Regions from separate parts of the Streptomyces sp. NPDC006463 genome, predicted to be linked through region 1. Evidence: riboswitches for the same ligand, from Rfam matches in the RefSeq annotation. Region 1 holds a riboswitch; each other region holds the start of a gene.
What was found. A riboswitch is a leader RNA that binds a small molecule or an ion and turns the genes downstream of it on or off. The one in region 1 is predicted to bind thiamine pyrophosphate.
Positions count from the first base shown of each region.

Region 1 (9,616 bases):
GACGGGTCTTTCATGAGGCTTGTCGTCGACCTCAATCGCTGCCAGGGATACGCGCAGTGCGCGTTCCTCGCCCCCGACGTGTTCGCGATGCACGGAGACGAGTCGTTGCTGTACAACCCGGAGGCGGACGAGGAGCAGCGCGAGCACGTCGCGCGCGCCGTCGCGGCCTGTCCGGTCCAGGCGATCCTCGTCGAATACGACGCGTCGGACGAGCCCGCACTCACCGCGGAGGTGCCCGGTGAACGGTGACGGAAGTCTGGAGCGCTTCAAGCGCGACGGCCGGATCGTCGTCGTCGGCGCCTCCCTGGCCGGCTTGCGGGCGGCCGAGACCATGCGCGAGAAGGGCTTCACCGGCTCGCTCACGATGATCGGTGACGAACCGTACGAGCCGTACGACCGGCCCCCGCTGTCCAAGCAGGTCCTGCTGGGCAAGGCGACCGCGGACCGCACCGCGCTCCCCCGCCGCCGGGACATCGACGCGAAGTGGCGTCTCGGAGTCCCCGCCACCGGCCTGGACATGGCGGGCCGACGCGTCCGGCTCGCCGACGGTGACGAGGTGGAGTACGACCGCCTGCTCATCGCCACCGGCGTACGGGCCCGGCCGTGGCCGAACGAGGAGGAGGGTGCGCTGGACGGCGTCTTCGTCCTGCGCACCCGCGACGACGGCGCCGCACTGGAACGCAGCCTCGCGGCCGGTCCCCGCCGGGTGCTCGTCATCGGAGCCGGCTTCACCGGGTCGGAGATCGCGTCCGCCTGCCGCGAGCGCGGCCTGCCCGTCACCGTCGCCGAGCGGGGCGACGCCCCGCTGGTCGGCGCGCTCGGCGGAGTCATCGGCGAGGTCGCGGCCGAGATGCACCGCACGCACGAAGTGGACCTGCGTACCGGTGTGATGGTGACCGGGCTGGAGGGCGACCCCTCCGGGCGGGTCCGCGCCGCCCACCTCTCCGACGGCGCCACCGTCGAGGCCGACGTGGTGGTCGTCTCGCTCGGCGCGCAGCGCAACACCGAATGGCTCGCCGGATCCGGACTGGGTGCGGGACCCCGCGGCATCGCGTGTGACGCGGGCTGCCGGGCCTTCAACATCTGGGGCATCGTCACCGACGACATCTATGTGGCAGGTGACGTGGCACGCTCCCCGCACGCCCTGTTCGGGTACCAGTTCCTGTCCCTGGAGCACTGGGGCAACGCCGTCGCCCAGGCCGAGACGGCGGCGCACAACATGCTGAGCGAGGGCATGGACCGCCGCCCCCACGTGTGGGTCCCTGCCTTCTGGTCCTCCCAGTTCGGCGTGAACATCAAGTCCGTCGGCGTCCCTCCGATGGGAACGGAGATCCTCATCACGCAGGGCTCGCGCGACGAGCGCAGGTTCGCGGCCGTGTACGGCTACCAGGGGCGCGTCATCGCGGCCGTCACCTTCGACCAGTGCCGCTGGCTGCCGTTCTACCAGCACCTGATCGAGACGACCGCGCCGTTCCCGCCGTCGTTCACCACCGTGGACCGCAGGCCGGAGGGCCACAAGCCGCTGCCCGCGGACTTCCCGGACCCGTCGGTGCCCACGCACGGCCCGACCATCACCCTCAGCGGCTACTCGCCCGCCGACCGGAAGATGACCTTCACCCCCGCGCGCCACTGACCCCACCGCGCCCTCCCCCGAGGACCACGAGGACCTGTCATGACACAAGCCATCCTGCGGGAGATCATCGACTACGCGAATCGCGCCGATCCGTATCCGCTGTACGAGGAGCTCCGCAAGACGCCGGTGTGCCAGGACGGCGACGGGCCGTACGTCATCAGCACGTACTACGAGATCCAGAGCCTCCTCCACGACCCCCGGATCAGCTCCGACCGCCGCAACCTCACGCCGACGACGGGTGATCCGCTGGCCCAGACCGCCGAGGAGGAGGGGGAGACGGCCCTGCCGCCGTCCTTCCTGGGCCTCGACCCGCCGGAGCACGACCGGCTGCGCCGGATGACGAACCGGCCGTTCGGGCCGCCGCACTCCCCGCACCGGGTCCACGACATGCGCGGCGAGCTCAAGGGCATCGTCTCCGGGCTCGTCGACGGCCTCGTCGCGGCCGACGGGCTGGACCGGATCGACCTCGTCGACCAGTTCTCCTACCCCTTCCCGGTCTCGGTGATCTGCCGGCTGCTCGGTGTGCCGCCCGAGGACGAACCGCGGTTCCACGTCTGGGCCGACACCCTCGCCGCCAGCCTGGACCCCGACCCGGACGCAGACCCCTCCCAGCGCCACAAGGGTTCGCAGGACACCAGGATGGAGCTCGGCATGTACCTGGCCGGGCTGATCGAGGAGCGCCGCAAGAACCCCGGCGACGACATGCTGTCCCATCTGGCGACCGCGGACACGCCGGACGGCACGATGACGACGATGGAGATACTCAGCACCTCGGCCCTCCTGCTGATCGCGGGCCACGAGACCACCGTCAACCTCATCACCAACGGGATGCTGACCCTGCTGCGCCACCCGGAGGTCCTCCAGCGACTGCGCGAGGACCCGGGCCTGGCCGTCCCCATCGTCGAGGAACTGCTCCGCTACGAGCCGCCGGTGCAGCTGCTGCCCCAGCGCAGCCCGCTCGCCGAGATCGAGATCGGCGGCGTCACCATCCCCAAGGGCGCGTCGCTCTGGCTGATCCTGGCGTCCGGGAACCGCGACCCCAAGCGGTTCGACCACCCGGACCGCTTCGACCCGGACCGCGGGGACATCCAGCACCTCGGCCTCGGCAGCGGGATCCACAGTTGCTTCGGGGCTCCGCTGGCCCGGCTGGAGGCCCAGCTGGCGCTGAGCGAGCTGGCCCGCAGGCTGGAGAACCCGCAACTGCTGGAGGACCCGCCCCCCTACCGTCAGAACGCGGTCCTGCGCGGCCCGCGTCACCTGCCCATCTCCTGCGACGGCATCCGCGCCTAGGCCACGCCGTCTACGCCGCGTCGTCCACGTCACCGGAACCCGGGGCGTCCGCCGGGAGTACGACCACCTCCGCGGGGGCGAAGGTCACCGCGACCCGGTCCCCCACGGCGGGCGCCCCCGCCAGTGCGCACTCCGCCTCCAGCACCGGACCCGTCTGCGGCCGCAGCAGCAGCGCGACGTGTGTTCCCCGGAAAGTCCGGGAGACCACCTCGCACCGCAGGCCGTCCGGCCCCAGCACGACCCCCGCCGGGCGGATCAGCAGCCGCCGCTCCCCGTCCGCCTCCTCCGCAGGGACCGGCACCTTCCCCCACGGGGTCCCCGCCACGCCGCCCGACACCACGGCCGGCACCACGTTCTCGAAGCCCAGGAACCGCGCCACGAACTCCGACGCGGGCCGCCGCCACACCTCCAGCGGGGTACCGGCCTGCGCGATGCGCCCGTCGCGCATCACCACCACCCGGTCGGCCAGCGCGAAGGCCTCCCCCTGGTCGTGCGTGACGGCCAGCACGGTCGTGCCCAGCCGGGAGAACAGGCCCTGCAGCTCCACCACGAGGCGCTCCCGCAGCCCGCGGTCCAGCTGACCCAGCGGTTCGTCCAGCATCAGCAGCCGCGGGGACGGGGCCAGTGCCCGGGCCAGCGCGACCCGCTGCTGCTCGCCGCCCGACAGGGAGGCCACCGCCCGCTTCCCGGCTCCGGGGAGCCCGACCAGCTCCAGCAGCTCCGCGACCCGGCCCTCGCAGGCGCTCTTGGAGGAGCCCCGCATCCGCAGCCCGAAGGCGACGTTCCCGCCGACGTCCCGGTGCGGGAAGAGCTGGTGGTCCTGGAACATCAGGCCGACGCCCCGGCGGTGCACGGGCACGGCCGCCTGGTCCGCGCCGCCCAGCAGCACCCGCCCCGCGGACACCTGCTGGAGCCCGGCGACGACCCGGAGCAGGGTGGACTTGCCGCTCCCGCTCGGCCCCAGCACGCACACGATCTCGTGCTCGGCGACCCGCAGGTCCACGCGGTCCAGGGCGTACCCGCCCGCCCGCTCACCGAAGCGGACCGACACCCCTTCCAGCTGAAGCAGTGTCATCAGAATTCTCCGGAGGTCTTGTCGGGTCGCAGTCGCTCCAGCACCAGCAGGGACACCGCGCACACCAGCATCAGAATCGTGCTCAGGGCCATCGCCTGCCCGTAGTTCAGCTCACCGGCCCGTCCCAGCAGCCGCGCCACGGCCACCGGCAGCGTCGGCCGGTCGGGCCGGGCGATGAAGACGGTCGCGCCGAACTCGCCCAGCGAGACGGCGAAGGCGAACCCGGCCGCGATCAGCAGGGCCCGCCGCACCAGTGGCAGGTCCACCTCCCGCCACGCCCGCAGCGGGGACGCGCCGAGGACGGAGGCCGCCTCCCGCAACCGCGCGTCGACGGCGCGCAGGACCGGCAGCATGGTCCGTACGACGAAGGGCACGCCCACCAGCGCCTGCGCGAGCGGCACCAGGATCCACGAGGTCCGCAGATCCAGCGGCGGCTCGTCCAGGGTGATCAGGAAGCCGAAGCCCACCGTCACGGCGGACACCCCGAGCGGCAGCATCAGCAGCGCGTCGAAGCCCCGTACGAAACGGCCCGCGCGCCGGGTCAGCGCGGCGGCCGCGAGGCCTCCGACGACCAGGGCGATGGCGGTGGCGGCGAGCGCGTACTGGAGCGAGTTCCAGATCGCCTCCAGCGGCGGCACCAGGAACGTTCCGCCGCCGGCGCCCGTCTCCTGCAGCGCCCGGTAGAAGCCGAACCCGTATCCGCCGGGAACGTCGAAGGACCGTTCCACCAGCACGCCCAGCGGCAGCACGATCAGCAGCGCGACCGTCAGCAGCACGCCGCCCAGCAGGGCGCCCTGCGCCCAGCCGCGCGGCCGGTGGGCCGTACGCGCCGGGTCCACGAGCCGCAGCGCGGTCTCCCGCCGGCGCACCGTCCGGGCGTGCACGGCGAGGACCCCGCCGATCGCCGCGAACTGCACCATCGTCAGCACGGCGGCCGTGGACAGGTCCAGGAGCTGCGCGGTCTGGCGGTAGACCTCCACCTCCAGGGTGGAGTACGAGGGTCCGCCCAGGATCTGCACGACGCCGAAGGAGCTGAAGGTGAACAGGAACACCATCAGCGAGGCTGCCGCCACCGCCGGGGCCAGCGCCGGCAGCGTCACCAGCCGCCAGGCGGCGAACCGTCCGGCGCCCAGCACGCGGGCGGCCTCCTCCTGGCGCGGGTCCAGCTGCGCCCAGAGCCCGCCGACCGTCCGTACGACGACGGCGTAGTTGAAGAAGACGTGCGCGAGCAGGATCGCCCACACGGTGGTGTCCAGCCGGACGCCCCACAGCTCGTCCAGCAGCCCGCCCCGGCCGACCAGCGCGAGGAAGGCGGTACCGACCACCACGGTCGGCAGCACGAAGGGGACCGTCACCACCGCCCGCAGCAGCTCCTTGCCGGGGAAGTCGAGGCGCGCGAAGACGTACGCCGCGGGGAGGGCGATCACCAGCGTGAGCACGGTGGAGGCGAGCGCCTGCCAGGTGGTGAACCACAGCACGTCGGCGATGTCGGGCCGGGCGAGCACCTCGCCGATCCGGCCGAACTGCCAGCCGTCGTCGGTCTTGAGCCCGCGCCCGACGATCGCGGCGACGGGATAGGCGAAGAACAGCCCGAAGAAGACCAGGGGTACGGCCATCAGGGCGAGTCGCACCGCGATCGCCCGCCGGCCTTCACGAGGGCCGGGGCCCGGCGCGGCGCCCCCCGGCGCCGCACCCGACTCCTTGATACCGCCTACTTCACGACGAGCGAGGTCCATGCCTTGACCCACTGATCACGGTTCTTGGCGATGGTCTCGGGAGCGACGCTCTCGGGCTTCTCGATCACCACACCGTGCTTCGTGAACAGCTCCGGCAGGGAAGCGTCCTTCGTCACCGGGTTCACGAACATCTGGAGGGGCATGTCCTCCTGGAACTTCTTGCTGATCAGGAAGTCCACGAGGGCCTTGCCGCCCTCCTCGTTCTTCGCACCCTTCAACAGACCCGCGAACTCGATCTGGCGGAAGCAGGTGCCGGTGGAGACGCCCGTCGGGGCCTCGGCCGGCTGCGGCTCGCCGTACAGCACCTCGACCGGCGGGCTGGAGGCGTAGGAGACCACCAGCGGACGGTCGCCCTTGGCCTTCTTGCCGCCCGCGGAGCCCGAGAAGCGCTCGTTGTAGGCCTGCTCCCAGCCGTCGACGACCTCGACGCCGTTGGCCTTGAGCTTGCTCCAGTAGTCCTTCCAGCCCTCTTCGCCGTACTTGCCGACGGAGGCGAGCAGGAAGCCGAGACCGGGTGAGGAGGTCGCCGCGTTCTCGGTGACCAGCAGGTTCTTGTACTCCGGCTTGACCAGGTCGTCCAGCGTCTGCGGCGGGGCGAGCTTCTTGTCCGCGAAGTAAGCCCTGTCGTAGTTGACGCAGATGTCGCCGGAGTCGATCGGCGTGACCCGGTGCTCCTTGTCGAGCACGTACTCGGACTTCACCCCGGCCAGGCCCTTGGCCTCGTACGGCGTGAAGATCCCGTTGTCGAGGGCGCGCGAGAGCAGGGTGTTGTCGACGCCGAAGAAGACGTCGCCGCGCGGGGAGCCCTTGGTGAGGATCTCCTGGTTGAGCGCCGCGCCCGCGTCCCCCGACTTCAGCACCTTGACGGTGTAGCCGCTCTGCTGCTCGAACTCCTTGAGGACCGTGTCGGTCACGTTGAAGGAGTCGTGGGAGACGAGCGTGACGGTCTTGGACTTCGGGGCGTCGCTCGAACCCGCGGACTTGTCCTTGGCATCGCTGCCGCAGGCGCTGAGCGTGGCGACGCCCAGCGCGGCCGCGAGCGCTGCGCCCGCCAGCTTCTTGGTGGTGCTCACTGGTGAATTCCTCCTGGGATGTCCAGGAGAAGACGCGGCCCTGCCCGGCGCTCTTCGCGAGCGGACGCCGGGCAGGGCGCAACAGCTTGAGTGGTGACCGAACTTCCTACCCCGAATGACCGGGGCGAGGTTCAGAGGGTCTGCGGATGACGGATACCGCACTCTCAGCGCTGTGGCGCTCCCCTGTCGGAATATGAAATTGGTTCGGCCACAGGGTACCCCGTGGCCGATTGTGACCGGCCAGAACCGGAAGCTAGCGCTCCGAAGCGGCCAGCTGACCGCATGCGCCGTCGATCTCCTGACCGCGGGTGTCCCGTACGGTCACGGGGACGCCGTGCCGGGCGATGGCATCCACGAAGGCCTTCTCGTCCTCGGGCCGCGAGGCGGTCCACTTGGAGCCGGGCGTCGGGTTCAGCGGGATCAGATTGACGTGGACACGCTTGCCCTTGAGCAGCTTGCCCAGCAGGTCACCGCGCCAGGCCTGGTCGTTGATGTCGCGGATCAGGGCGTACTCGATGGAGATCCGGCGGCCGGACTTCTCCGCGTACTCCCAGGCCGCATCGAGGACCTCGCGGACGTTCCAGCGGGTGTTCACGGGGACCAGGGTGTCGCGCAGCTCGTCGTCGGGCGCGTGCAGCGAGACGGCGAGGCGGCACTTGAAGCCCTCGTCGGCGAAGCGCAGCATGGCCGGGACCAGGCCGACGGTGGAGACGGTGATGCCGCGCTGGGAGAGGCCCAGGCCGTCGGGCTCCGGGTCGGTGAGGCGGCGGATGGCTCCGACCACGCGGTTGTAGTTGGCCAGCGGCTCGCCCATGCCCATGAAGACGATGTTCGACAGCCGCGCCGGGCCACCGGGGACCTCACCGTCGCGCAGCGCGCGCATGCCGTCGACGATCTGGTGCACGATCTCGGCGGTGGACAGGTTGCGGTCCAGACCCGCCTGGCCGGTGGCACAGAACGGGCAGTTCATGCCGCATCCGGCCTGCGAGGAGATGCACATCGTGACCCGGTCGGGGTAGCGCATGAGCACGGACTCGACGAGCGTGCCGTCGTGCAGCTTCCACAGGGTCTTGCGGGTGGTGTCGTTGTCGCAGCTGATGTGCCGGATGACGTTCATCAGGTCCGGGAGGAGCTCCTGCTGCAGCTTCTCGCGGGAGCCCGCGGGGATGTCGGTCCACTCGGCCGGGTCGTGCGCGTAGCGCGCGAAGTAGTGCTGGGAGAGCTGCTTGGCCCGGAACGGCTTCTCGCCGATCGCGGCCACCGCCTCACGGCGCTCCTCGGGAGTGAGGTCGGCGAGGTGCCGGGGCGGCTTCTTGGCTCCGCGCGGGGCGACGAAGGTGAGCTCTCCCGGAACAGGGCGGGCCATGGCAGGTACTCCTTGTAAGACGAAAGGCGCGCCGCAGAAGCAGCGCGCCTTCCAAGAGTAACCGCCCGGCGTGTTACGACGCCTTTGGGCAGGTCAGCCCGTACCGACGAACGCGGCCAGCAGCAGCCAGACCACCGGAGCGGTCGGCAGCAGCGAGTCGAGCCGGTCCATGATGCCGCCGTGTCCCGGCAGCAGGGTGCCCATGTCCTTGATGCCCAGGTCCCGCTTGATCATCGACTCGCCGAGGTCGCCCAGTGTGGCGCTGACGGCGACCGCCAGGCCCAGCAGCAGGCCCTGCCACCAAGAACCGCCGTCGATCAGGAACTCCATGCACAGCGCGCCGGCGGCCATCGCGAAGGCCACCGCGCCGAACAGGCCCTCGCGGGTCTTTCCGGGGCTGATGCGCGGCGCGAGCTTGGTCTTGCCGAAGCGCCAGCCGACCGCGTAGGCCCCGGTGTCGCTGACCACCGTCAGGAGCAGGAAGGTGATCACCCGCTGCGGCCCGTCGTCGGCGGTGAGCAGCATCGCGACGAAGGTGGCCAGGAAGGGCACGTAGAACGCCGCGAAGGCACCCGCCGTGACGTCCTTGAGGTAGTCCTCGGGCGGCTCGGTCATCCGCCAGACCAGGACCGCCAGCACGGTCAGGGCCATGGCCACCCAGGCGCCCTCGGCGCCGCGGACGTATCCGGCGATGACCATGGCCGCCCCGCCGACGGCGAGCGGGACGAGCGGGGCCTTGATGCCCTTCTTCTCCTGCAGCCGGGAGGTGAGCTCCCACAGGCCCACGACGACGGCAACGACGACGACGCCGACGAAGACCGCCTTGACGATCAGCAGCGAGGCGAAGATGACCGCGCCGAGGCCGACGCCGACCCCTATGGCGGCACGCAGGTCCCGCCCCGCGCGCTTCTTCGGCGGCGGTGGCGAGGCGTCCTGCGGCTGCGGGGCATGCGGGGGCGGGGGGCTGGGCATGGGCTCCTGCGGCGGCGTCTCGGCGCGGAAGAGGAGGCCGCCGTCCAAGACGGCCCCCCGATCGCGTGCTTCCCGGTCGTCGAAGTCACGGCCGGCGGCATCGGGCACGATGGGCATGGGCCGAGTGTGCGGGCCCACTTGCGCATCGTATGCGGGACCCGCCGGAACTGGCTCCGGCTGCCAGGAAGAGTCGTTCATCAGACTTCGAGGAGCTCGGCTTCCTTGTGCTTGAGCAGCTCGTCCACCTGCGCGACGTACTTCGCGGTGGTGTCGTCGAGCTCCTTCTCGGCGCGGCGCACCTCGTCCTCGCCGGCCTCCTTGTCCTTGACGAGCTTGTCAAGGGCGTCCTTCGCCTTGCGGCGGACGGCGCGCAGGGAGATCTTGGAGTCCTCGGCCTTGGTGCGCGCGACCTTGATGTACTCCTTGCGGCGGTCCTGCGTCAGCTCGGGGAAGGTCACCCGGATGATGCTG
Region 1 is NZ_JBIAHP010000015.1:85,595-95,210, forward strand. Features, by position in the region: gene ACFYOB_RS26200 (ferredoxin) at 13-249, shown strand; gene ACFYOB_RS26205 (NAD(P)/FAD-dependent oxidoreductase) at 239-1,633, shown strand; gene ACFYOB_RS26210 (cytochrome P450) at 1,673-2,923, shown strand; gene ACFYOB_RS26215 (ABC transporter ATP-binding protein) at 2,934-3,998, opposite strand; gene ACFYOB_RS26220 (ABC transporter permease) at 3,998-5,614, opposite strand; gene ACFYOB_RS26225 (thiamine ABC transporter substrate binding subunit) at 5,710-6,807, opposite strand; TPP riboswitch at 6,893-7,002, opposite strand; gene rlmN (23S rRNA (adenine(2503)-C(2))-methyltransferase RlmN) at 7,061-8,173, opposite strand; gene ACFYOB_RS26235 (phosphatidate cytidylyltransferase) at 8,267-9,343, opposite strand; gene frr (ribosome recycling factor) at 9,343-9,616, opposite strand, start outside.

Region 2 (9,616 bases), on a different contig from region 1:
TCGTGGGCCCCCGCGGCAGTCCGCGGACTCCTAGCATCGAGAGCAGGAAGTCACGGACGAGGAAGAGGACGAGGACATGGACGGCATCCGACAGATTTTCGCAGGCATGCCCTGGTGGGTTAAGTGGGTCGCCGTTCCGCTGCTGGCGCTGTTCGTCTTCGGCGGTGTGATCACGAGCATCCTGGGAGCCCTGATCGGCTTCGTCTTCAAGCTGCTGCTCTTCGTCGGCCTCGTCGGCGGCCTGATCTTCGTGGTGAAGAAGGTCAGCGGCGGCGGTACGAAGTCCTCCTCCGGTGAGTGGTAGGAGGACTCGGCCCGGGCGCTCCCGGGATTGAGCCAAGCGGGGGAACAGGGCGCGCGAAACCACTCATACTCCGGGAGTCGGTGGATAGAGTGGCAATCTGTGCCGTTCCCTGGGCACCGAAAGCCGGTACCACCGCTCTGACCTGCGGTCGCGTTGAGCAGCCGCCGAGCACAACCCCCAGGAGTCACGGCATACGCGGGGGCGGCCCCCGCAGGGCGGGCCCCCAAGGCCCGCCGCCACGCCTGGGGGTGAGCTGTGTCTCCGGTTCCCAACGCCGGTGTGCCGACTCTGATCGGTTCGGTTCAGCGGGCGCTGAGGCTGCTCGAAGCGGCGGGCTCGCACGGAGCGGGAGCGCCGGCGAAACAGCTGGCCCGCGAGGCCGGCCTCCCGCTCCCCACCGCGTACCACCTGCTGCGCACCCTCACGCACGAGGGCTATCTGCGGCGGGAGAGCGGAGTCTTCGTCCTCGGCGACGCGGCCGGGCGGCTGGCCGGCGGAGGGCTCCAGCAGAAACGTCGCAGCATGATCCTCGACTCCCTCGCGCACTTCCGCGACGCGGTCGGGGCCCCCGTCTACTTCGCGGTCTTCCGCGAGGGTGAGATCGAGGTCGTGGGCGTCTCGGACACCCCGGCCAGCCCGGCTTGCGAGGAGTGGGCGGATTTCCGTGAGACCGGCCATGCGCACGCCATCGGGCAATGCCTGCTCGGCCAGCTCGACGAGAAGACGCGCAAGGACTACTACGACCGGCACCCGGTCGAGCCCATCACCCCTTACACCGTGTCGGATCAACGTTCGCTGGAACACCGGATCGGTTCTCTGGAGCGAATGCAGCCTGTGATCGAGCGCCAGGAATATGCCTTGGGCACGGTATGTGCGGCGATCCCCATCACGGCAGGCGACACCGCCGCGACCATGGCGATTTCCCTTCCCTTGCACCAGGAAAATCAGTTGCTGTATGTAGTCGATCGACTACGGAGTGAAGTAGGCGCGCTGTTGAGCACCCTCTCCTTCTCTATCAGTATCTGAAAACTCACTCCTTGTGATCTGCCAGCGCTTCCACCACCCTTGTCAAGAGGGCCCTGGGGGTCATTCCTGGCCACTTCCACTACAGCGGGGTAGGCAATGCGCGAGTCGGTACAGGCAGAGGTCATGATGAGCTTCCTCGTTTCCGAGGAGCTCTCGTTCCGGATTCCGGTGGAACTCCGGTACGACGCTCGGGACCCCTACGCAGTCCGCCTGACCTTCCACCTTCCCGGAGACGCGCCCGTGACCTGGGCGTTCGGCCGGGAGCTCCTCCTCGACGGCATCAACAAACCGTGCGGCGACGGCGATGTGCGCATCGCCCCGACCGATCCCGAGGACTTGTCCGATGTCCACATCCGCCTCCAGGTCGGCGGCGACCGGGCGTTGTTCCGCGCGAGCGCGGCGCCGCTCGTCGCGTTCCTCGACCGCACCGACCGGCTCGTTCCGCTCGGTCAGGAGCGCAACCTGGGTGACTTCGAGGAGTACCTTGACGAGGCGCTCGGCAAGATCCTGGCCGAATCGCGGCAGAACGAGCAGAACGCGGGCTGACGCGGGCTGACGCGCTGCCGCGCGCGCACTGACGCGCGGCGCCGGCCGCTCAGTTCTCCCGCAATCCCGCGACCACCTCTCAGCGCTTGCGGCGGCGGCCCCGGCCGCCGCGGGCCGGCCCCGAGGCCGTCCCGGCGACCGGGGTCCCCGGCCGGTCGGCCGACACGACCAGGGCTGCCAGCGCCGTCGTCACAGGAACCGAAGCCACGAGGCCGATCGAGCCCACGAGGGTCCGTACGATCTCCACCGCGACCAGCTCGCTGTTGGCCACCGACCCCATGCTGCTGTTCGCGATCGAGAACAGCAGGAGCAGGGGGAGTGCGGCACCCGCGTAGGCCAGTACGAGCGTGTTGACCACCGACGCGATGTGGTCGCGACCGATCCGGATGGCCGCCCGGTACAGGGCGCGCGACCCCATCGAGGGGTCGGCCTGGTGGAGTTCCCAGACAGCGGAGGTCTGGGTGACCGTCACATCGTCGAGCACGCCCAGCGATCCGATGATGATGCCCGCGAGCAGCAGACCGCTCATGTCGATGTCCGGGTAGAGCCCGTGGATCAGGCCCGTGTTGTCGTCGGTGTTGCCGCTGAGGAACGCCCAGTCGATGAAGACCGAGCCCAGCAGCCCGATCAGCAGCAGCGAGACGAGCGTGCCGAGGACGGCGACCGAGGTGCGGGCGGTCAGCCCGTGGCAGATGTACAGGGCGATGAGCATGATGGCGCTCGCCCCGATGACGGCGACGACCAGCGGGTTCGACCCCTGCAGGATGGCCGGGAGGATGAAGAGGGTCAGCACGCCGAAGCTGATGACCAGCGCGATCAGTGCGAACACCCCGCGCATCCGGCCGACCAGGACGACGGCGAGCGCGAAGATCCCGGCCAGCAGTGCCAGGGGGAACTTGCGGTTCACGTCGATGACCGAGTACTGGAGGTCCCGAGGGGCGTCCGGCGCGTACGCGACCACCACCTCCTGACCCTTCGCCAACTGCCGTGGCGCGCCCGGCTGGACGATCTCCACGAAGGTGCGGCCCTTGTCCGGTCCGGTGCCGACCTCGACGGTGGCCTTCTTGCACTCGCCGGTCTGCGCGGCCTGGGCCTCGCGGCCCTCTGGTGTCGACGTGTTGCCGGTGGGCGGCACCTGCGAGGCGTTCACCGATTTGCAGTCGACCTGTTCGAGCGTGACGACCGTGCCCTGCTGAGTCTGCCGGTCGAAACCGACACCGGTGCGCTCGTGGGCGGGGGCGCCGCCCGGCCAGAGCACGACCATGCCGGCGAAGACGGCGACGGCGAAGGGGATCAGCACGGCCGCGATGACCTTGCGCAGGTGCTTCGAGACGGGGGCTGCCGGACCGTGGCCGTGGCTGTGCCCGTGACCGTGCCCATGGCTGGGCTCGCGGGAGTGCGCGTGGTCAGCGTGGCCGGTGGGGTCCGTGGGCTCGGTGGGGGGCTGCGGCGAGGTCGTCACCAGCAGATCATCGCAAGAGATGCGGGGGCCCACTGTTCAGCACGCCATGGATGGCGCTAGCGTGGGGACACCTTTGCACAACGCGGGAGCTCGGAGCACCGGGCTGAGAGGACGCTGATCACCGTACGCGCATCACGGATGCGTACGGGAGGAGGCTGCGTCGACCGCCGAACCTGTTACCGGGTAATGCCGGCGTAGGGAGATAGGTCTCATGACCATTCAGGACGCACGCACGCCTGCCGTCAGCCAGGACGCCGACGGCCAGACCGAGCGCCAGCCGGGCTGGCACAAGGGGTACGTGGCGGGCTCCCGCCCCGACATCCGGGTGCCGGTCCGCCAGGTCCACCTCACCAACGGCAAGGACGTGACGCTCTACGACACGTCCGGTCCGTACACCGACCCCCAGATCGAGACGGACGTGCGCCGGGGTCTCGCGCCGCTGCGCGAGAACTGGATCATCGGCCGCGGGGACACCGAGGAGTACGCGGGACGTCCCGTGCGTCCCGAGGACGACGGCATCAAGCACACCTCGCCGCGGGGCGGGCTCAAGAACCTCGACGCCGTCTTCCCGGGCCGTCCCCGCCAGCCCCGCCGGGGCCGTGGCGGCGCCGCCGTCACGCAGCTCGCGTACGCCCGCCGGGGCGAGATCACCCCGGAGATGGAGTACGTCGCGATCCGCGAGAACGTCTCCCCCGAGGTCGTCCGCGAGGAGATCGCCGCAGGTCGCGCGGTGCTTCCGGCGAACGTGAACCACCCGGAGATCGAGCCGATGATCATCGGCAAGCGGTTCCTGGTGAAGGTCAACGCCAACATCGGCAACTCCGCCGTCACTTCCTCCATCGAGGAGGAGGTCGACAAGATGACCTGGGCGACCAAGTGGGGCGCCGACACGGTCATGGACCTCTCGACGGGCCGCAACATCCACACCACGCGCGAGTGGGTGCTGCGCAACTCCCCCGTCCCGATCGGCACCGTCCCGCTCTACCAGGCGTTGGAGAAGGTCGACGGCCGCGCCGAGGACCTGACCTGGGAGATCTACAAGGACACGGTCATCGAGCAGGCCGAGCAGGGCGTCGACTACATGACGGTGCACGCCGGCGTGCTGCTGCCGTACGTGCCGCTGACCGCCCGCCGCAAGACCGGCATCGTCTCCCGTGGCGGGTCGATCATGGCCGCGTGGTGCCTGGCGCACCACAAGGAGAACTTCCTCTACACGAACTTCGAGGAGCTCTGCGAGATCCTCGCCACGTACGACGTCACGTATTCGCTGGGTGACGGCCTGCGCCCCGGTTCCATCGCGGACGCCAACGACGCGGCGCAGTTCGCGGAGCTGAAGACGCTGGGCGAGCTGAACACGATCGCCAAGCGCCACAACGTGCAGACGATGATCGAGGGCCCGGGCCACGTCCCGATGCACAAGATCAAGGAGAACATCGACCTCCAGCAGGAGATCTGCGAGGAGGCGCCGTTCTACACGCTCGGCCCGCTGACCACGGACGTCGCGCCCGCGTACGACCACATCACCTCGGGCATCGGCGCCGCGATGATCGCCTGGTGGGGCACCGCGATGCTCTGCTACGTCACGCCCAAGGAGCACCTGGGCCTGCCGAACCGTGACGACGTGAAGACCGGCGTCATCACGTACAAGATCGCGGCGCACGCGGCGGACCTCGCCAAGGGCCACCCGGGCGCCCAGGAGTGGGACGACGCCCTGTCGGACGCGCGGTTCGAGTTCCGCTGGGAGGACCAGTTCAACCTGGCCCTCGACCCGGACACGGCCCGTGAGTTCCACGACGAGACGCTTCCCGCCGAGCCGGCCAAGACCGCTCACTTCTGCTCCATGTGCGGTCCGAAGTTCTGCTCGATGAAGATCTCGCAGGACATCCGCCGTGAGCACGGCGGCGACCTGAAGGCCGAGGAGATCCAGGCGGGCATGGCGGAGAAGTCCGCCGAGTTCGCGGCCTCGGGCAACCGCGTCTACCTGCCGCTGGCCGACTGAGCCGGTCGACAGGAGCCACGGAGCGGACCCGCGACCCTATGGGGGGAGTCGCGGGTCCGCCCGTTTTTTGCGTCGGAGTGCTCCCGCTCGCCACGGCCGTCATAGCGGCCGTTGGTGTCGCATCGCTGATCCGATAAGTGGACTCATCTGCGAGTTGTCCCGCCACTCGCGGCAGAGCTTCCCACGCTGACCGATGTGTGGCCGGAGAGCCCCGGCCACACATCGGTCGAGCGGTTTCGAGTAGGAGTGCTATGAGCCCCGAAAACAGGACCAGGTCAACGACGCTCGGACCACTGCCGAGAAGGAGCAGATGGCTGACGGGCGGCACCCTCGCATCGCTCGCCCTGGTCATGATGGGAGTCGCCAGCCCCGCCTTCGCCGTTGCTCAGAGCATTCAGGCGGCCGGGCGGGTGAACGCGGCGAGCTCCACCGGTGGAGACCAATGCAAGCCGAATGGGCATCACCACCGCCAGGACGAGGATCCGGACGACGACCCGAGGGCCGCGGGCATCGAGTCCGGGCCCGCCGGTGACGACAGGTGCGAACAGGGCAGGCGGGGCCCGACAGGGCCGACGGGCGCGAGGGGTGCGACGGGCGCCACGGGTGCTCCGGGTGTGGACGGTGCGACGGGCGCGACGGGCGCGACGGGCGCGAGGGGTGCGAGGGGCGCGACGGGCGCGACGGGTGCTCCGGGTGCGGACGGTGCGGATGGCGTGGACGGTGCCACGGGTGCGACCGGTGCCACGGGTGCGACGGGTGCGACGGGCGGTACGGGTGCTCCGGGTGCCGACGGCGCGGATGGCGTGGACGGTGCGACCGGTGCCACGGGTGCCACGGGTGCGACGGGTGCCACGGGTGCGACGGGTGCTCCGGGTGCCGACGGCGCGGATGGCGTGGACGGTGCGACCGGTGCCACGGGTGCCACGGGTGCGACGGGTGCGACGGGTGCGACGGGTGCTCCGGGTGCCGACGGCGCGGACGGCGCGGATGGCGTGGACGGTGCGACCGGTGCCACGGGTGCCACGGGTGCGACGGGTGCCACGGGTGCGACGGGTGCGACGGGTGCGACGGGTGCTCCGGGTGCCGACGGTGCGGACGGCGCGGATGGCGTGGACGGTGCGACGGGTGCGACCGGTGCGACGGGTGCGACGGGTGCTCCGGGTGCCGACGGTGCGGACGGCGCGGATGGCGTGGACGGTGCGACGGGTGCGACCGGTGCCACGGGTGCCACGGGTGCCACGGGCAGTACGGGTGCCACAGGTACTACCGGTGCGACCGGCGCCACGGGTACCGGGCCCTGCGACGACATCGACAGCTCCGCGCCTTCGAACACCGTGTCGTTCAGTGCCGCTCTCACGAACGGCATCGCCTACGTCGGCCGCGCGGCCACGGCCGGAGGTGTGCCTGTTTGGCAGGACCTGACGAACGCGGACAACCCGGGATTCCCCTTCGGCAAGGCCTGCGGCATCTCGATCATCGAGCAGGGCAGCAACTCGTACGTAAAGGTCGTGACGACGGACGGGAAGGTCTACCAGACACACGGTGACACCAACGGCACCAGCTTCACCTGGGACGAGGGGTGGACCGAACTGACCCCCGCCCCGACGCCCGGAACCCTCCGGGGCAAGGAATTCAAGGGAGACCTGATGCGCAGAGCATCCCGGGGCCACCTCCCCTAGAGCAGCCGCTGCGGCCGGCCGACGCGACGGCCCAGCGCAACGACTGGAGGGCGCCGCTCCACGGCCTGTCGGCCCGGGCGACGCCCTCCGGTCGCGTGCTGCGTGGAGCGGCGGTCAGGCGACCACCTGATACTGCGGGTCCAGCTTGCGGCGCGCGAACGCGAGGTTCTCGGTGACCCGGTCACGCTGGGAGTCCGGGAGGCGGCCGTCCTGGAGGAGGCGCTCGCAGCAGTCCAGCGACTCCTGGTACTCGCCGACCCAGTAGGCGGCCACGGCGAGTTCGTCGAGCGCGCGCCATTCGTGCCAGTCGAACTCGACGAACAGGATGTCGTCCGGGCGGGGGATCCGGACCGCCTGCCGGGCGAACATGTACGCCAGCGGCCAGCGGCTTTCGAGCCGGCAGATGCGGGCGAGGCTGCCGATCGCTTCGGCGCGCGTGGGGCGGCTCTCGTGTGCGCGAAGGAAGCGGTCCATCACCTCGGCCGACGGCTTCTTGAGGTTCGCCGCGATCCGTGCCGCGTACAGCTGGGCACAGAAGGCTTCCTCGGCGAAGCCGCCCATCGCCGCCCGGCGGTCGTAGACGGCGAGGGATTTCTCCGGTTCTCCCGCGTCGCGCCAGCTCTGGGCCAGGTAGAACGCGTACCGGGCATTTCCGGGTTCCTCGATCAGCCCTTGTTCGAGTACCGCCGCGTCGCGCAGGTACTTCTCCCGTTCGCCCAAGTCCCTGAGGCGTGCCCCGCCTCCGACGATGAGGATATTGGCGCCTTCGAGCACGCCGCTGCTGTGCCGGAGTTCGCAATCGAGGTACTCGTGGAGTACGCCGACGTATTTCCACGGCAAGCGGGTGGAGACCAGAGCGGGCCTCCAGTGGATGACGGGCTCGTGGTGCACCGCGATGCGGTACGCGTCGAACGTGAGGTCCGGCATGCGAAAGCCGGGCTGTACCTGCATCACGTCGTCGGCGTCGATGAACAGCAGGTAGTCCGCGCTGGAGCGTGCGAGGTCGATCGCCTCGCTGCGGCTTTCGCCGAATCCCTTCCACGGCCGTTCGTGCAGGACACCGGGGAGATCGCTGAGGAATTCCCGGATGATGTCCTGGGTGCCGTCCGTCGAGCCCGTGTCCACGATCACCCATGTATCGATCAAAGGGCGCACCGATTCGAGACAGCGCCGGATCACCGGTGCCTCATTCTTGACGATCATGTTCAGGCAGACTGTTGCTCTCAAGGATTCCATCCCCTGTGGTGATGAAAACGACCGTGAGGCGACGGTAGGGCACGGTTCGTCCGTGCCTGGGCGCGTCGCGTCCGCCACCGCCCAAAAGACTCCATTGGGCTCGTACCGCTGGTCCGATAAGTTGACTTATCCGCGAGGCGTTCCACCGCTTGCGACCGCGATACCCACGATGACCGAGGTGGCCCGAGACGGCCCATCGCACATCGTTCGATCCGGTTTCGAGAAGGAGCGGCGTATATGAGCCCCGAGAACAGGACCAGGTCACACCTTGGTCCGCTGCCCCGGCGGAGCAGTTGGCTGACTGGAGGCACGCTCGCATCACTCGCCCTGGTGATGACGGGGATTTCCAGCCCCGCGTTCGCCACGGGGCAGGCCATCCAGGCAGCCGCGACAGTCCGCGCGGCGACCCCGGCAGGCGGCGACCACTGCGAGTCGAAGAAGCACGATTACGATCCGAGAGCGGCAACCCCCGTCGGCCCGCGCGGTGGAGGCGGCGACGACGAGTGCAAGCAGGGTCCGACGGGCCCGACGGGTCCCAGGGGTCCGCAGGGCCCGACCGGAGCTACCGGTGCTACGGGTGCCACTGGTGCGACCGGCGCGACAGGTGCCACCGGAGCCACCGGCGCGTCCCAGTGCGTCGACATCGACTCCGTCCGTGACAGCAACGCACGGGAGTTCAAGGCGGTGCTCCCCGGCGACGGCAATGCGTACGCGGGCATCCGCGGGCTTCAGCCGACCCCGGGTCTGTGGACCTGGTACGACCTCACCCTCAACCCGGAGGGCGATTACCCGGACGACGCCTGCGCGATCTCCATCAGCCATCAGGCCAACCAGCTGCTGGTCGAGGTGGTGACGACGGACGGCGTGATCTCGGAGACCACCTGCGCCGTCGTCCCCGGAAACAACACCCTCACATGCAACGGGGTGTGGGCGGAGGCAGAACCCCAGCCCGACGAGGGTGACCCGGACCTCGCCCGCCGGGCGGCCAATGCGCCGCCGATCCGGCCGATGAACCCCAACTACCTTCCGAAGGCACTGAAGTAGGGGAAGCAGAGGAAGGGAAGCGGGGCGCGAGGCCGGGAGGCCGGGAGGCCTACTCCGGCTCGTGCTCCGGGCCGCCGAAGTCCGGGCCGGTGAAGTCCGGAGGCGTGTAGCCCGGCCGGGGACCCTGTGACGGCGATCCCGGACTGGTGAAGTCGGGCCGGGTGTATCCCAGGTTGGGGATGCGCCCGGCCCCTGGCGTGCGGGGCGCCGGATATTCCGGCCGCGAACTCGGATCGGCCAGGGCGTCCCGCAGGAACGGCATGATCCCGCGCTCCAGCAGCGCGTTCCGCCAGGCCTCCCGGGCCTGTGCGACCTCGTCG
Region 2 is NZ_JBIAHP010000005.1:171,442-181,057, reverse strand. Features, by position in the region: gene ACFYOB_RS11780 (DUF5326 family protein) at 77-304, shown strand; gene ACFYOB_RS11775 (IclR family transcriptional regulator) at 584-1,330, shown strand; gene ACFYOB_RS11770 (SsgA family sporulation/cell division regulator) at 1,427-1,876, shown strand; gene ACFYOB_RS11765 (YibE/F family protein) at 1,956-3,371, opposite strand; TPP riboswitch at 3,411-3,556, shown strand; gene thiC (phosphomethylpyrimidine synthase ThiC) at 3,550-5,337, shown strand; gene ACFYOB_RS11755 (hypothetical protein) at 6,051-7,016, shown strand; gene ACFYOB_RS11750 (glycosyltransferase) at 7,131-8,330, opposite strand; gene ACFYOB_RS11745 (hypothetical protein) at 8,586-9,296, shown strand; gene ACFYOB_RS11740 (hypothetical protein) at 9,346-9,616, opposite strand, start outside.
Region 2: another riboswitch for thiamine pyrophosphate. It lies ahead of thiC (phosphomethylpyrimidine synthase ThiC); the one in region 1 lies ahead of ACFYOB_RS26225 (thiamine ABC transporter substrate binding subunit).

Region 3 (9,616 bases), on a different contig from region 1:
GTACGAGCTCCCGGACGCGAGGAGGTCGCGGACCGTGTGCGCACGATCCGACCAGGTGGAAGCGGTACCAGAGGCCATACGGGCAGGTTAGACGGGGCCCGCCGGACACCGAAGCACTGTCCGCCTTTTGGACACGTTTTTGGACAGTCCGACAGACCCGGCCCGGGCGCTCTGGTCCTTCTAGCCGAGGCGGGCCCGGACGCGCTTGGCGAGGTCCGCGGCGGCCGCACCCGGGTCGGCGGCCTCGGTGAGGGCGCGGACGACCACGACGCGGGTGGCCCCGGCGTCCAGCACCTCGTCCAGATTCGCGCTGTCGATGCCGCCGATGGCGAACCAGGGCCGGTCCTGCTCCAGGGAGGCCGCGTACCGGACGAGTCCGAGGCCGGGGGCGAAGCGGCCGGGCTTGGTGGGGGTGGGCCAGCAGGGGCCGGTGCAGAAGTAGTCCACGCCGGGCTCGGCGACGGCCGCGTCGACCTCGGCCTCGGCGTGGCAGGAGCGGCCGATGAGCACCTGGTCGCCGAGGATGGCGCGGGCCGCGGGGACGGGGATGTCGCCCTGGCCGAGGTGCAGGACGTCGGAGCCGATGGCGTGCGCGACGTCGGCCCGGTCGTTCACGGCGAGGAGCTTGCCGTGGCGCCGTGCGGCCTCGGCGAAGACCTGCAGGTGTTCGAGTTCCTCCCCGGCCTCCATGCCCTTGTCGCGGAGCTGGACGATGTCCACGCCGCCGGACAGCACGGCGTCCAGGAACTCGGGGAGGTCGCCCTGGCGCTTCCGGGCGTCCGTGCAGAGGTAGAGCCGGGCGTCGGAAAGCTGCATGGGTGTACCCCCCGGGATGGATGCGGTGTACGGACCCCGCGGGGCCCGTACACCGCGGTGGAGCGGATGCGGATCAGGTCAGAGGGCGAGCGCCTGAGCGCGGCGCTTCACCTCCGTGCCGCGATTCTCGCTCAGCGCCTGCACGGGGGTGCCGGGCAGGGTCGGATCCTCGGTGAAGAGCCACTCAAGGATCTCCTCCTCGGTGAAGCGGTCGTCGCGCAGGACGGTCAGCAGACCGACCAGGCCCTTGACGACCTTGTCGCCGTCGATGAAGGGGGCCGGCACCTGCAGGGCGCGGTTCTCGCCCCGGCGTACGGCGATCAGCTGCCCTTCCTTGACCATCTGGCGGACCCGGGTCACCTCGATGTCGAGCATCTCCGCGATGTCGGGGAGGTACAGCCACGAGGGGACAAGGGCATCGATCTTTGCGTCAATCTCGGTCACGGGTACAAGCCTGCCATCTCGGGCTGACACCCGGTACCGGAGCGGCCCGTCCGTGGTCCGGCCCGGCTACACGGGGGTCGACTTCAGGGCGACCGCCGGATCGCGGACCTTGGCCGGGTCCACCGCGGCCCCCGTCTCGATGAGCCTGCGGCCCTGCGCCAGGTCGCGGGGGCGGCCCACGGCCAGCACCGCGACCAGGACGCCCTCGCGCAGCCAGCACACCGACCAGGTGGGGTCGGCCGGGTCGCCGCGCCAGAGCAGGGTGTCGGCCGTGCCGTGGTGGCCGGCGTACTGGACGAAGCGCCCGAACTGCTCCGACCAGAAGTACGGCACCGGGTCGTAGACCTGGGCGGGTTCCCCGGCCAGGATGTTCGCCGCGACCGTCCGCGGGCCCTGGAGCGCGTTGTCCCAGTGGTGCACGAGCAGCCGCGTCCCGTAGCGGGCCGACGGGAAGGAGGCGCAGTCGCCGACCGCGTACACCCCGGGCACGGAGGTGCGCAGGTACGCGTCGGCGGTGACCGAGCCGTCGGGGCCGAGGACCACGCCGCTCCCGGCCAGCCATCCGGTGGCGGGGCGGGCTCCGATGCCCACCACGACCGCGCCCGCCGGAAGGGTGCGCCCGTCCGCGAGCAGCACCCGGCCCTCCTCGATCCCGGCGACCTTCACGCCGGTGATCAGCCCGGCGCCGGCCTCCTCGTACCAGCGGGCCATCGGGGCGGCCACCTCCGACGGCAGCGCCCCCGCCAGGACCCGGTCCGCAGCCTCGACCACGGTCACCTCGCAGCCCGCCTCACGGGCCGCGGTGGCGAACTCCGCGCCGATCCAGCCCGCGCCGACGACCACCGCCCGGGGCGCCTCGGCCAGGACCGGGCGCAGCCGCGCCGCGTCGTCCAGCGTGCGCAGCAGGTGCACGCCGGGGACCCCCTCCGTCCCGGGCAGGGTCAGCGGCTGCGCGCCTGTGGCCAGCACGAGGACCTCGTACGGGACCGGTCCCGCCTCGGTGTCCAGCTCGCGCTCGGCGGCCCGCAGCCCGGTGACCTCCGTGCCGAGCCTGAGCTCGATGCCGAGCCCCTCGAAGTCCACGTCGAAGGCGGAGTCCTCGGCCTTGCCGAGCAGCACCGCCTTGGACAGCGGAGGCCGGTCGTAGGGCTGGTGGGGCTCGGCGCCCAGCAGGGTCACGGCTCCGGTGAAGCCCTGCTCGCGCAGGGCGACCGCGGTCTGCACGCCGGCCATTCCGGCGCCCACGATCACGACGCCGCTCGGGTTCTGCTCCGTCTGCTCACTCACCCGGCCACCCTAATCACCTGACGGGCCGCCAGGAATAGGTGTCGCCTTACCGGCTGTCCGCACCGGGGTTAGTCTGGCCACCGTACCTATCGCGGGAGTCCGGACGCACCGGGCTGAGAGGGAGGCTGGCCGGCCTCCGACCGTACGAACCTGATCCGGGTCATGCCGGCGAAGGGAGGGGCTGGACGCCCATGCACTCATCTCGAACGTCCCGACCATCTCGGACGTCCCGCAAGGGGTCCGACGTCCTCGTCATCGGGGGCGGGATCATCGGACTCGTCACCGCTTGGCGGGCGGCCCGGCGGGGCCTGCGCACCGTACTGGCCGACCCGGCCCCCGGCGGCGGCGCCGCCCAGGTCGCGGCCGGGATGCTCGCGCCCGTCACCGAGCTGCACTACGGCGAGGAGGCCCTGCTGGGCCTGGGTCTCGCCTCCGCCGCCCGCTATCCGGAGTTCGCCGCCGAGCTCGCCGACGCGAGCGGCGGCCTGGACATCGGCTACCGCGCCTGCGGCACGCTCGCCGTCGCCCTCGACGCCGACGACCGCCTCCACCTGCGGGAGCTGCACGCCCTGCAGCGCCGGTGCGGCCTGGAGTCGGAGTGGCTCACCGGCCGCGACTGCCGCCGGCTGGAGCCGATGCTGGCTCCGGGCGTCCGGGGCGGTCTGCGGGTGGACGGTGATCACCAGGTCGACCCGCGGCGGCTCGCGGCCGCCCTGCTGGCCGCCTGCGGGGGGGCCGGCGTGACCGTCCACCGGGCGGCGGCGGAGCAGCTGCTGGTCACCGCCGACCGGGCGGCCGGGGCGCTGCTCGACGACGGTACGGAGCTGCGCGCGGACCAGGTGGTGCTGGCGGCGGGCTCGCTGAGCGGCCGGCTGGCCGGCGTACCGCCGGAGCTGGTGGCCCCCGTACGGCCGGTGAAGGGTCAGGTGCTGCGCCTCGCGGTGCCCGCCGCCTACGCGCCGTTCCTGTCGCGGACCGTACGGGCGGTCGTGCGCGGCAGCCACGTCTACCTGGTCCCGCGCGAGAACGGCGAGCTCGTCGTCGGCGCCACCAGCGAGGAGCTCGGCTGGGACACCACGGTCACCGCGGGCGGGGTCTACGAACTCCTGCGCGACGCCCACGAACTGGTGCCCGGCATCACCGAACTCCCGCTCGTCGAGACCCGCGCGGGGCTGCGGCCGGGCTCCCCCGACAACGCCCCGATGCTCGGCCCGACCGACCTCCCGGGCCTGCACCTGGCCACCGGGCACTACCGCAACGGGGTGCTGCTGACCCCGCTCACCGGCGACGTGATGGCGCAGCTGCTGACCACCGGCGAACTGCCGCCGATCGCACGCCCCTTCACCCCCCGCCGGTTCTCCGCCGCACGTCAGGAGTCGCACGCATGACCATCTCCGTCAACGGCGAGCCGCGCGAGGTCGCGGCCGGCACCACGCTCGACGCGGTGGTCGCCACCCTGACCACGGCCCCCGCCGGAGTCGCCGCCGCGCTCAACGAGACCGTGGTCCCGCGCGGGCAGTGGCCGCTCACGCCGGTGGGCGAGGGCGACCGGGTCGAGATCCTCACCGCGGTCCAGGGAGGCTGAGGGGCATGGCTGACGACCTCTTCACACTGGGCGGCCGCGGTTTCTCCTCCCGCCTGATCATGGGTACGGGCGGCGCCCCGAGCCTGGACGTCCTGGAACGGGCCCTGGTCGCGTCCGGCACCGAACTCACCACGGTGGCCATGCGCCGCCTGGACCCGACGGTCCAGGGCTCGGTCCTGTCCGTGCTGGCGAAGCTGGACATCGCGGTCCTGCCGAACACCGCGGGCTGCTTCACGGCGGGCGAGGCCGTGCTGACGGCCCGGCTCGCCCGGGAGGCACTGGGCACCGACTGGATCAAGCTGGAGGTGGTCGCGGACGAGCGGACCCTCCTGCCCGACGGCGTCGAGCTGCTGGACGCCGCCGAGACCCTCGTGGACGAGGGCTTCACGGTCCTCCCGTACACGAACGACGATCCGGTGCTCGCCCGGAAGCTGGAGGACGTGGGCTGTGCGGCGATCATGCCGCTCGGGTCCCCGATCGGGTCGGGCATGGGGATCCGCAATCCGCACAACTTCGAACTGATCGCGGAGCGGGCGTCCGTCCCCGTCATCCTGGACGCGGGTGCCGGTACCGCGTCCGACGTCGCCCTGGCGATGGAGCTCGGCTGCGCGGCGGTGATGCTCGCGTCCGCGGTGACGCGGGCGCAGGAGCCCGTGCTGATGGCCGCCGCCATGCGGGACGCCGTGTCGGCGGGCCGCCTCGCGCACCGTGCGGGGCGCATCCCGCAGCGCCGCTTCGCGCACGCCTCGTCTCCTGCGGAGGGCCGCGCCACCCTCGACCCGGAACGCCCGGCGTTCTGACCTGCGGCGCCCCTGGGGCTCCGCCCCGGACCCGGGGGGGGGGGGGGGGCCCCCCCCCCCCCGCGCGCCCCCCCCCCCCCCCCCCCCCCCCCCCCCCCCCCCCCCCCCCCCCCCCCCCCCCCCGCGCCCCCCCCCCCCCCCCCTGCCGCGGGGTTGGTGTTGCGCCTGGGGCGGCGGGCGCCGCCGCTGGGCGGGGGGCGCCCCCCCCCGCCGGGCCCGGGGCCCCCCCCCCCCCCCCCGCCGGTCACGTCACAGCTGCGCTGCAAGCCGACCCACCCAGGGCTGGGGCAGCACACCGGCTCGTAGAATCGCGGCGTGGATACGACCCTGGATGACCCCCTCGTCGGGCGCGTGCTCGACGGCCGCTACCGCATAGACGCCCGTATCGCGGCCGGCGGCATGGCCACGGTCTACCGGGCCGTCGACACCCGCCTCGACCGCGTCCTGGCCCTGAAGGTGATGCACCCGGCCCTCGCGGCGGACGCCGCCTTCGTCGACCGGTTCATCCGGGAGGCGAAGTCCGTGGCCCGGCTCGCCCACCCCAATGTCGTCGCCGTCTTCGACCAGGGCACGGACGGGCCGTACGTCTACCTCGCCATGGAGTACGTCTCCGGCTGCACCCTGCGCGACGTGCTCCGCGAGCGCGGCGCCCTCCAGCCCAGGGCCGCCCTCGACATCCTGGAGCCCGTGCTCGCCGCCCTCGGCGCCGCCCACCGGGCCGGCTTCGTGCACCGCGACATGAAGCCCGAGAACGTCCTGATCGGCGACGACGGCCGGGTCAAGGTCGCCGACTTCGGGCTGGTCCGGTCAGTGGACTCGGTCACCAACACCACCGGGTCCGTCCTCGGCACCGTCTCCTACCTGGCCCCGGAGCAGATCGAGAACGGCGTCACCGACACACGCGTGGACGTCTACGCCTGCGGGGTCGTCCTCTACGAGATGCTCACCGGGTCCAAGCCCCACACCGGCGGCACCCCCGCCCAGGTGCTCTTCCAGCACCTCCACGAGGACGTGCCGCCGCCGTCGGCCACCGTCCCGGGGCTCCCCGTCGGTCTCGACGAACTCGTCGCGCACGCCGCCGCGCGCAATCCGGAGCTGCGCCCCTCCGACGCCGCCGCACTGCTCGGCCTCACCCGTGAGGCCCGTCTGCGGCTCAGCGACGCCGAGCTGGACGCCGCACCGCCGCAGGCCCGGGCCGCAGAGCGGTCGGCCGCCGAGGACCGCACCGGCGTGATCCCGCGCCCGGTGGGCGCGCAGCAGGCCGTGCACCACACCTCCCGGCTGGAGATGCCGCCTCCGCCGCCCCCGGCCCCGGACCGGGCTCCGCGCCGGCCGCGCCGCGGCACGCTCCTCACCGTCGTCGGCGTCCTGCTGGCCCTCGGCCTCGGCACGGGCGTCTGGTACATCAGCTCCGGCCAGTTCACCCAGGTGCCCAACCTCCTGGGCAAGACCGAGGAGCAGGCCAAGTCCCAGCTGTCCGCGGCCGGACTCGGCGTGAAGCGGATCGACCGGAAGTTCAGCGACGCCTTCGACCGCGGGACCGTGATGAACACCGATCCCGCCGGCGGCCGACGGATCCGCGGCAACGGCGCGGTGACGCTCACGATCTCCCGCGGCCCCCAGGTCGTGGCCGTGCCCAACCTGAAGGGCAGGCCGCTGGAGGCGGCCAAGGCCGAGCTGACGAAGGCCGGGCTGGCCCCCGGCATGGTCACGCAGGCCTTCAGCCAGGACGTCGCCCAGGGCTCCGTGATCGGCTCCGACCCGGTCGGCGGCGAGAAGCGGGCCCCCGACACGGCGGTCGCGCTGATCGTGAGCAAGGGCCGGCCGGTGCCGGTGCCGGGCGTGGAGGGGATTCCGTTCGAGCAGGCGCGCTCCACCCTGGAGGGCCTCGGCCTCAAGGTGGCGACGGCTCCCGAGCAGGTCAGCGCCCCCTCGCCGGCCGGTACGGTCGCCAACCAGTCGGTCGCCGCCGGGACCCAGGCCGCGGCCGGGGACACCGTCACGCTGACCCTCTCCAAGGGCCCCCGCCAGCTCCCGGTCCCGGACGTGACCGGCCAGGACGTGGACGCGGCGCGCAAGGCGCTGGAAGTCGCGGGCTTCAAGGTGAAGGTGGAGCGGCCGTTCCTGTCCTTCAGCAAGACCGTGGAGTCCCAGTCGGTGCCCGGCGGCCAGAACGTCCCCGAGGGCAGCACGATCATCATCAAGACCAAGGGACTGTAAGTACGTGGAGCACGCCGAGCACATGGAGCAGGACCGCTCGGCTCAGGCCGTGCGCAATCCCGTGGGCGGGCACGTCCCCGTCGCGGGCGGGCTCGCCTCGGTCGGGCTGACGTACGCCCGGGAGATGGGCGCGGAGGCGGTCCAGGTCTTCGTGGCCAATCCGCGCGGCTGGGCCACCCCGGTGGGCAATCGGGCGCAGGACGAGCTCTTCCGGGCGCAGTGCGCGGACGAGTCCCTGCCCGCCTACGTACACGCCCCGTACTTGATCAACTTCGGCTCGCACACCGAGGCGACCGTCGAGAAGTCGGTGGAGTCCCTGCGCCACTCGCTGCGCCGGGGCCGGGAGATCGGCGCGCTCGGGGTGGTCGTACACACCGGTTCAGCCACCGGAGGCCGCCCGCGCGAGGTGGCGTACGCGCAGGTCAGGCAGTACATGCTGCCGCTGCTGGACGAGCTGACGCATGACGACGACCCCCTCCTGCTGCTGGAGTCCACGGCCGGGCAGGGCTCTTCGCTGTGCTCCAGGGCCGAGGACTTCGGACCGTACTTCGACGCGCTCGACCACCACCCGAAGCTGGGCATCTGCCTGGACACCTGCCACGTCTTCGCGGCCGGACACGATCTGGCGGAGCCGGGCGGTACGAAGCAGACGCTGGACCTGCTGGTGGACACGGTGGGCGAGGGCCGGCTGAAGCTGGTCCACGCGAACGACTCCAAGGAGGGCGTCGGCGCCCACAAGGACCGGCACGCCAACATCGGCCAGGGCCACATCGGCCAGGAGGCCTTCGCGGAGCTGTTCACGCATCCGGCGATGGCGGGCGTACCGCTGATCACCGAAACGCCCGGCGGCAAGGAAGGGCATGCGGCGGACGTGGCGCTGCTGAAGCGGCTGCGCCCTTGAGGGAATACCCCTAGGGGGTATACGGTTCCTGCCATATCGGCGGAACCGTTACTCGGCGTTTTCCCAGGGGGTTTCCATGGACCACACGCACGAGCACCACGAGCACCACGAGCACCAGCACGACGAGCACCAGCAGCACCACGGGCACGCCCACGGCGGCGGCAAGGCCAGCTGGGCCATGGCCGCGGCGGCCACCCTCCACTGCCTCACCGGATGCGCCATCGGCGAGGTGCTCGGCATGGTCATCGGCACCGCGCTGGGCTGGGGGAACGTCGGGACGATGATCACGGCGATCGTCCTCGCCTTCTTCTTCGGCTACGCGCTCACGCTGCGCGGGCTCCTCGCGGCCGGCATCGACCTCCGTACGGCCATCCGGGTGGCACTCGCCGCGGACACCCTTTCGATCGCCGTCATGGAGCTGATCGACAACAGCGTGATCGCCTTGTGGCCGGGCGCGATGGACGCCCACCTGTCCGAGCCGCTGTTCTGGATCGTCCTGGCGATCTCGCTGGCGGCCGCCTTCGTGATCACGACCCCGGTCAACAAGTGGATGATCGGCCGCGGCAAGGGTCACGCGGTCGTCCACCAGTACCACTGAGGCAGTGGCCGGCGGGGACCGGCCTCAGAGCTCGGGGCCGTCCCCGGGCTCCTCCTGGTACGAGTAGCGCTGCTCGCGCCAGGGGTCGCCGATGTTGTGGTAGCCCCGCTCCTCCCAGAAGCCCCGGCGGTCGGCGGTCATGTACTCGACGCCGCGGACCCACTTGGGGCCCTTCCAGGCGTACAGGTGCGGGACGACGAGGCGCAGCGGGAAACCGTGCTCGGCGGTGAGCAGTTCACCGCCTTGGTGGGTGGCGAAGACGGTCCGCTCGGAGGCGAAGTCGGCCAGCCGCATGTTGGAGCTGAAGCCGTACTCGGCCCACACCATCACGTGCGTGACCTGCGGCGCCGGCGGCGCCAGGGCGAGGATCGTACGGGCGAGCACACCGCCCCATTCGGCGCCCACCATGCTGAACTTCGTGACGCAGTGCAGGTCGGCCACGACCGACTCGAACGGCAGGGCCGTGAATTCCTCGTGGTTCCAGCAGTGCTTCTCACCATCGGCCGTCGCACCGAAGACGCGGAACTCCCAGCGGTCCGGCTTGAACTTGGGCACGGGACCGTAGTGGGTGACCGGCCAGCCCCGCTGCAACCGCTGCCCCGGTGGAAGCTCCAGCTGCTCTGCTCCCGGAGATTCCCGGCTTTCCGGCTGACCCATGACTCCATGGTGACAGACGCGGCGGGATGGTCATGACCAGCTTCTGGCCGATTCGGGCAAGTCGCCGTAACTCCCACTAAGGAGGCACTTACTGGACTGCCCCCGACCGCGGTGCGAGGATGCGCCCACCTACCCCGTCACACGGCTGACATTGCCTGGAAGGAGCCTCTGCGATGCAGGGCGACCCCGAGGTCCTTGAGTTTCTGAACGAGCAGCTGACCGGTGAGCTGACGGCCATCAACCAGTACTGGCTGCACTACCGCATCCAGGACAACAAGGGCTGGACCAAGCTCGCCAAGTACACGCGT
Region 3 is NZ_JBIAHP010000002.1:338,689-348,304, forward strand. Features, by position in the region: gene metF (methylenetetrahydrofolate reductase [NAD(P)H]) at 1-78, opposite strand, end outside; gene thiE (thiamine phosphate synthase) at 181-816, opposite strand; gene ACFYOB_RS05340 (Rv2175c family DNA-binding protein) at 895-1,260, opposite strand; gene ACFYOB_RS05345 (NAD(P)/FAD-dependent oxidoreductase) at 1,327-2,547, opposite strand; TPP riboswitch at 2,629-2,741, shown strand; gene thiO (glycine oxidase ThiO) at 2,739-3,935, shown strand; gene thiS (sulfur carrier protein ThiS) at 3,932-4,132, shown strand; gene ACFYOB_RS05360 (thiazole synthase) at 4,138-4,932, shown strand; gene pknB (Stk1 family PASTA domain-containing Ser/Thr kinase) at 5,248-7,152, shown strand; gene ACFYOB_RS05370 (deoxyribonuclease IV) at 7,175-8,053, shown strand; gene ACFYOB_RS05375 (DUF4396 domain-containing protein) at 8,130-8,651, shown strand; gene ACFYOB_RS05380 (sulfite oxidase-like oxidoreductase) at 8,676-9,308, opposite strand; gene bfr (bacterioferritin) at 9,482-9,616, shown strand, end outside.
Region 3: another riboswitch for thiamine pyrophosphate. It lies ahead of thiO (glycine oxidase ThiO); the one in region 1 lies ahead of ACFYOB_RS26225 (thiamine ABC transporter substrate binding subunit).